2 regions of the Microbacterium sp. CCNWLW41 genome follow, and region 1 is predicted to be linked to the other one. Evidence: riboswitches for the same ligand, from Rfam matches in the RefSeq annotation. Region 1 holds a riboswitch; the other holds the start of a gene.
What was found. A riboswitch is a leader RNA that binds a small molecule or an ion and turns the genes downstream of it on or off. The one in region 1 is predicted to bind glycine.
Positions count from the first base shown of each region.

Region 2: linked by a shared signal. The riboswitch ahead of V6R91_RS18530 (glycine cleavage system aminomethyltransferase GcvT) and the one ahead of gcvT (glycine cleavage system aminomethyltransferase GcvT) in region 1 are both predicted to bind glycine.

Region 1 is NZ_JBAOJP010000003.1:616,800-620,318, forward strand. Features, by position in the region: gene V6R91_RS14560 (ABC transporter ATP-binding protein) at 1-627, shown strand, start outside; gene V6R91_RS14565 (DUF817 domain-containing protein) at 737-1,639, shown strand; glycine riboswitch at 1,664-1,757, shown strand; glycine riboswitch at 1,758-1,853, shown strand; gene gcvT (glycine cleavage system aminomethyltransferase GcvT) at 1,903-3,009, shown strand; gene gcvH (glycine cleavage system protein GcvH) at 3,006-3,383, shown strand; gene gcvP (aminomethyl-transferring glycine dehydrogenase) at 3,440-3,519, shown strand, end outside.
Region 2 is NZ_JBAOJP010000005.1:22,731-26,249, forward strand. Features, by position in the region: gene gcvP (aminomethyl-transferring glycine dehydrogenase) at 1-369, opposite strand, end outside; gene gcvH (glycine cleavage system protein GcvH) at 366-749, opposite strand; gene V6R91_RS18530 (glycine cleavage system aminomethyltransferase GcvT) at 746-1,963, opposite strand; glycine riboswitch at 2,012-2,121, opposite strand; glycine riboswitch at 2,123-2,219, opposite strand; gene V6R91_RS18535 (MarP family serine protease) at 2,307-3,479, opposite strand.

The sequences.
Region 1 (3,519 bases):
CTGCTCGACGGGCGCGAGACCGGCACGCGCGGCCGCGACCTCGCGCGCTACCGCTCCGAGGTGCAGATGGTCTTCCAGGATCCCTTCGCGTCCTTGAACCCGTTCCACACCATCGCCCACCACCTCGAACGGCCGCTGCGCATCCACCATCCGGAGCTGAGCGCCGCGCAGGTGCGCGAGCGCGCCCTGCAGCTGCTCGAGCGCGTGCGCCTGTCCCCGGCGGAGAGCTTCGCGGAGCGCCGGCCGCACGAGCTGTCCGGCGGGCAGCGCCAGAGGGTGGCGATCGCGCGGGCGCTGGCTCCCGGGGCGCGGTTCATCGTGGCCGACGAGCCGGTCTCGATGCTCGACGTCTCCATCCGGCTCGGGGTCCTGAACCTCCTCGCCGACCTGCAGCGGGAGGACGACCTGGGCGTCCTGTACATCACGCACGACCTGGCCACCGCCCGCCACTTCAGCGACGAGATCATGGTGCTCTACCACGGCGACGTCGTCGAGCGCGGTCCCAGCGACGAGGTGATCCTGAACCCGCAGCACGAGTACACGCGGACGCTCCTGGATGCGGCGCCCGAGCCGGAGAACCTCGGACGCCTGCGCGACGAGGTGCGCCGCGAGCTCGCCGGCGCCTGACGACCTCCGTCCGCGCGCGGTCCCCCACGGCCGCGCGCGGACGGGGCACCTCCCGGTCCGTGCGGCGCCTTCCCAGCCGCCGAGCGCCGCGGGCGGCTAGCGTCAGCGCATGCAGCAGCCCACTCGGCTCGAAGCGCGGATCGACGCGGCCGCCCGTCGTCTCCTTCTCCGTGCGCCCTCGCGCGGTGTGCCCGGGTTCCTCGTGGAGGCCGCCGTGTTCGTCGCGAAGCAGGCGTGGGCGTGCGTGTTCGGCGCGGTCCTGCTCCTGGCGATCGTGGTCGTGCGCACGCTGTATCCCGCCGATCTCGCGCTCAGCCGGAACGATCTGCTGACGATCGTCGCGGTGCTCATCCAGGTGGTGATGATCACGACCCGCCTGGAGTCCGGCAGGGAGCTGTGGGTGATCATGCTGTTCCACGTCACGGGCACGGTCATGGAGCTCTTCAAGACGGACGTGGGCTCCTGGGCCTATGAGGCCGAGGGCGTGCTGCGCCTGGGCGCGGTGCCGCTGTTCAGCGGCTTCATGTACGCGGCCGTGGGCTCCTATCTCGTCCGGGTGCACCGGCTCTTCGACCTGACCTTCACCCGGTATCCGCCGCTGTGGGCCACGGTGGTCGTGGCCGGGCTGATCTACGCGAACTTCTTCACCCACCACTGGATGTGGGACGCCCGGTGGGTGCTGACCGCGGCGGTGGTCGCGCTGTGGCTGCCCACGGTCATGCACGCGCGGGTGTGGCGCGCCACGCTGCGGATCCCGCTGCTGCTGCCGTTCGTCGGCGTGGCGCTGTTCATCTGGATCGCCGAGAACATCGGCACGCTCACCGGCGCCTGGCTCTATCCGGACCAGGTGCAGGGATGGCAGCTCGTGTCGGCGTCCAAGATCTCGAGCTGGTTCCTCCTGATGATCATCTCGGTGGTCCTCGTCACCCTGGTCGCCCCGCCCCGGCCGCCGGCCCCCGCGCGGTCCCGGCTGCGTGGCGACGCCGGCGGCGCGCCCGTCACGGTAGAGTGAGCCACGACAAGTGAAGACGGCCGTACGATGCGTGCGGGAGAGCCCGGTGCACGCAGCCGGGCACCGAAGGAGCAAGCCTCCCCGCCAATCTCTCAGGTACCCCCACCGCAGGCATCCGGCCACTCTGGAAAGCGAGATCGCACGCTGCGATCTCCGCCGACGGTGAAAGCCCCCTCACGGGCGAAGCTCTCAGGCCCATGACAGAGGGGGAGTTCTCGGATGCCCGTGCCGCGGGTGCCCTTCCGACCCACGGGGAGAACTCCATGACCGACGCCCGCTACACCCCGCTCCGCGAGCGCCATGAGGCGCTGGGAGCGTCCTTCACCGACTTCGGCGGCTGGCAGATGCCGGTGCGGTACACCTCGGACCTCGCCGAGCACCACGCGGTCCGCGAGGCCGCCGGGGTGTTCGACATCTCGCACATGGCGGAGTTCACCGTCGACGGAGCGCGCTCCGGCGAGTACCTCGACTACGCGCTGGCGGGCCGGCTGTCGGCGCTGCCCGTCGGCAAGGCCAAGTACTCGCTGCTGCTCGCCGAGGACGGCGGGATCATCGACGACGTGATCGTCTACCGCCTGGCCGAGGAGCGTTTCCTCATCATCTCCAACGCCGGCAACCGGGAGGCCGTGAGCGCGGCGCTGAGCACGCGTTCCGCGCCGTTCGACGTGACGGTGGCCGACGTGTCCGACGACTACGCGCTGATCGCCGTGCAGGGCCCCGCCGCCGAGGCGATCGTCTCGGCGGTCGACGGGATCGACGACGTCAGCGTGCCCTGGGCCGAGCAGCGGTACTACGCCTGGGCGGACGCCACGTTCCGGGGTGAGCCGCTCCTGCTCGCGCGGACCGGCTACACCGGCGAGGACGGCTTCGAGCTGCTCGTCCCGGCGGCCGCCGCGGCGGCGCTCTGGGACGCGGTCCTCGCTGCGGGCGACGGGCACGGCATCGTCCCCGCCGGTCTCGCCGCCCGCGACACCCTCCGTCTGGAGGCGGGCATGCCGCTGTACGGCCACGAGCTCACGCGCGATACCAAGCCGGCCCAGGCGGGCCTCGGGCGCGTCGTCGTCACCGACAAGGACCGCTTCATCGGCAAGGACGCTGTCGTGCCCGCCGAGGACGCCCGGGTACTCGTCGGCCTGTCCGCCGAGGGACGCCGGGCCGGGCGCGCCGGCTACCCGGTCGTCACCGAGGACGGCGCCGTCGTCGGAGAGATCACCAGCGGCGCCCTGAGCCCCACGCTCGGGCATCCCATCGCCATGGCCTACGTCGATCCCGCGCTCGCCGCGGGGGAGACCCCCCTGTTCCTCGACGTGCGCGGGACGAGGATCCCCGCGAACGTCACCGCCCTGCCTTTCTACCGGAGGAAGAAATGACCGATCTGAACACCCTGCGTTACAGCGAAGAGCACGAGTGGGTCGCCGCTGACGGCACCACCGCGACGGTCGGGATCACCGACTACGCCGCCGACAAGCTCGGTGACGTCGTCTTCGTGGAGCTGCCCGCCGTGGGCACCGAGATCACCGCCGGAAGCGTCGTGGGCGAGATCGAGTCCACCAAGTCCGTCGGCGAGCTCTACGCGCCGGTGGCCGGCACCGTCGTCGCCGTGAACGAGGCCGTCGTGGACGACCCGTCCCTCGTGAACGCGGCGCCGTTCGAGGGCGGCTGGCTGCTCAAGCTCGAGGTCGCCGACGGCGCCGTCGACGCGCTGATGGACCGCGCCGCCTACGTGGCGCTCACGGAGGGCTGAGGGTGACCGCGTTCGCCGACCGCCACATCGGGACCACCGCCGCCGCGCAGCGCGAGATGCTCGCCGCGATCGGCATCGCCGTCGCCGAGCAGGAGCGTCCCGTCGACGCGCTCATGCGCGACGCCGTGCCCGCGTC
Region 2 (3,519 bases), on a different contig from region 1:
GAAGTTGATCAGCGCCTCGAGCCGGCCCTGCGAGATCTCGGGCTGATAGGGCGTGTAGGCGGTGTACCACGAGGGGTTCTCGAGCACGTTGCGCGCGATGACCGACGGGGTGAGCGTGTCGGCGTAGCCGAGTCCGATCATCGGGCGCGCGGTGCGGTTCTGCGACGCCAGCGCGCGCAGCTCGGCGAGCGCCTGCGCCTCCGTCGCAGCGGGCGGGATGTCGCTCGTGGACCGCGGCGTGGCGTGGATGGATGCCGGCACCGCCGCCGCCACGAGCGCGTCGACGCTGTCGTAGCCGAGCGCGTCCAGCATGAGCCGCTGGGCCGCGGCATCCGTCCCGATGTGACGGTCGGCGAACAGACCCGTCATTCGGCGCCCCCGGTCAGCGAGATGTACGCGTCGCGGTCCAGGAGGCCCGCCACCGCGGCGGGGTCGACCGTGATCTTCACGAGCCACCCGGCGCCGAACGGGTCGGCGTTGACGAGACCGGGGTCGTCCACCACGGCGTCGTTGACCGCGACGACCTCGCCCGTCAGCGGCGCGTACAGCTCGCCCACCGACTTCGTCGACTCGATCTCGCCCACGACGGTGGCGGCCGTGACGGCGCTCCCCACGGCGGGCAGCTCCACGAACACGACGTCGCCGAGCTTGTCGGCGGCGTATGAGGTGATGCCGACGGTGGCCACATCGCCGTCGAGGGCGACCCACTCGTGCTCGGCGGTGTACTTGAGGGCGGTGAGGTCGGTCATGTGTTCCTCCGATAGAAGGGCAGGGCGGTCACGGTCGCGGGGATGCGCGTCCCCCGCACGTCGATGTAGAGCTCGGTCGCGGGCGCGCTCGCCGCGGGCGGGACGAAGGCCATGGCGATCGGATGCCCCAGGGTCGGGCTGAGCGCGCCGCTGGTGATCTCGCCCACCGGCGTGTCGGCGTCGGGGCTGTCGAAGACGGCGTACCCGGCGCGGCCGGCGCGACGCCCCTCCGCGACGAGGCCGACGAGCACCGGGGCGTCGGCGGCGGCGCCGGCCTCCAGTGCGGCACGTCCGACGAAGTCGGCGTCCTTCGTCTTCAGCGGCGCGACGCGGCCCAGTCCGGCCTGGGCGGGCAGGACGTCGAGCGAGAGCTCATGGCCGTAGAGCGGCATGCCGGCCTCCAGACGCAGGGTGTCCCGTGCGGCGAGGCCCGCCGGCACCAGGCCGAGCGGTTCGCCGGCCGCGAGCAGCGCATCCCAGAGGGCACCGGCCGCACGGTTCGGAACGAGCAGCTCGAAGCCGTCCTCGCCCGTGTACCCGGTGCGGCCGATGAAGACGTGCTCGCCGTGGAACCGCGACGAGGACCATGCGTAGTATCCGAGGTCCTCGAGCGACGGGTCGGTGCCCTCCAGCGGGGCGGCCTCCAGCACAGCGCGCGCGATGGGGCCCTGCACCGCGATGAGCGCGACCTCGTCGGTGATGTCCGCGACGGTCGCGACGCCGCTCACGCCCTCGAGGTGGAGGAACGCCTCGGTGCCCGCGCCGGCGGGAGGATCTGCGGCGAAGGACGCTGCCACGGGCGCGCGGCGCGCGCGCTCGGCGAACGCGGCGGCCACGGCATCCCGGTTCCCGGCGTTCGCGATCACCAGGAAGCGGTCGTCCGCGATGCGGTAGACGATGACGTCGTCGACGATGCCGCCGTCCTCGGACAGCACGAGCGAGTACTTCGCCTTCCCGACCCGCATCGGCGAGATCGCGCCCGCCACCGCGTAGTCCAGGAATGCGGCGGCGTCGCGACCGGTGACGAGGAACTCGGCCATGTGCGAGATGTCGAACAGGCCCGCGGCGGTGCGGACCGCGTGGTGCTCGGCGAGGTCCGAGGTGTAGCGCACCGGCATCAGCCAGCCGCCGAAGTCGGTGAAGGAGGCGCCGAGCGCCTCGTGGCGCGCATGCAGGACGGTGGTGCGGGGCGGAGCGTCGCTCGGTTCGGTCATGAGTTCTCCCGGTCGTGGGCGGGCAGGCGCCTGTCGACGCCTGTGAACTCCCCCTCTGTCATGGGCCTGAGAGCTTCGCCGGATGCGAGGCATCCTGCTTTCACCGTCGGCGGATCCCGGGCGACGCGTCGCGTCGCTTGAATCGCTTTCCAGAGTCGGCCTGCCCGAACGGTACGCGTACCTGAGAGATTGGCGGGGAGGCTTGCTCCTTCGGTGCCCGGCGATCGCGCTGCCGAGGCTCTCCCGCCCGGGTCATGGGCCGTTGTTGACTTGCGGGGCCAGCATACCGGTCGGCGACCCGATCCACGCGGTTTCGGCGATTCCGTCCGCCGCCGCCGCCGGTTCAGCCCACGCAGGACCCCGACGAGACCGGGTCCGACAGCGACGGCGCCTGGGCGGCGACCGGGGTGAGCTCGGCCATCGTCATGGCGTAGCCGAGGTCCTCGTCGTTCTCCGCCCGCGCGAAGACGACGCCCGCGACGGCACCGTCGGCGGTCAGCACCGGACCGCCCGAGTTGCCCGGCCGCACCACGGACTGCAGCGCATAGATCTCGCGGGGGTTCCACGACTCGTCGTACACGTCGGGGACCGTGGCGGTGCCCACCGACTGCACCGCCGCCGGCACCATGGCGAACGGGCCGCCGAAGGGGTAGCCCTGCACGACGGCCGCGTCGCCGGCGGCGAGCGTGGGAGCGAACGGCAGGGCGGTGGCGCCGAGCTCGTCGACGGCGATCACGGCGATGTCGTCCACGGGATCGAAGTACACGACGCGTCCCTCGCGCGCGGCGACGCCCGGGAGCTCGACGATGGGCGTGTCGACGCCCGCCACGACGTGCGCGTTGGTGACGACGCGGTCGGCGGCGACGACGAATCCGGTCCCGGCCGATCCGCGTCCGCAGGCGTACGCGTTGCCGGTGATGCGGGCGACGGATGCCGCGGCGCGCTGCAGCTCCGGATCGTCCAGGGCGACCGGCGGTGCCGGCTCGACGGTGACCGGCCCGAGGAGCTGGCCGAGGCCGGGCAGCCCGTCGTCGAGGACGGCGCCGCGCAGCTCCGCGAGGGCCGCCGCGACCGGGTCGGGCGTGGCGGCCTCGATGCCCCGCAGGATGCTCGAGGACGCGACGGCCGACGAGACCCCCGGGATGCCGGCGACGGCGACCGCAGGAGCCACGAGGGCGAGCGCGAGGACGGCGGCGAACACCGAGGCGACGCCACCGAGGAAGCGCTCGACGCCGCGGAGCTTCAGCCGGTCGGCGCCCGAGCGCAGCGCCGAGCCGATGGCGGAGCCCAGCGCCGCCCCCACGAACACGAGGCCGACCGCCGTGAGGAGCACGGCGGGGCCGCGCCACACCGGCGACGGGACCCAGGTGCCCACCAGGGGTGTCAGCCAGAACGCGGCCAGTGCGCCGGCGGCGAGGCCGGCGAGGGTGCCGATGCTCGCGAAGAAGCCCCGCTGCGCACCGCTCACGAGAGCGGCCAGCAGGACGAGGACGACGATCACGTCGACGACGATCATCGCCACCCCTTCCGCACGGCCGGACTGCTCCCGCCAGGCT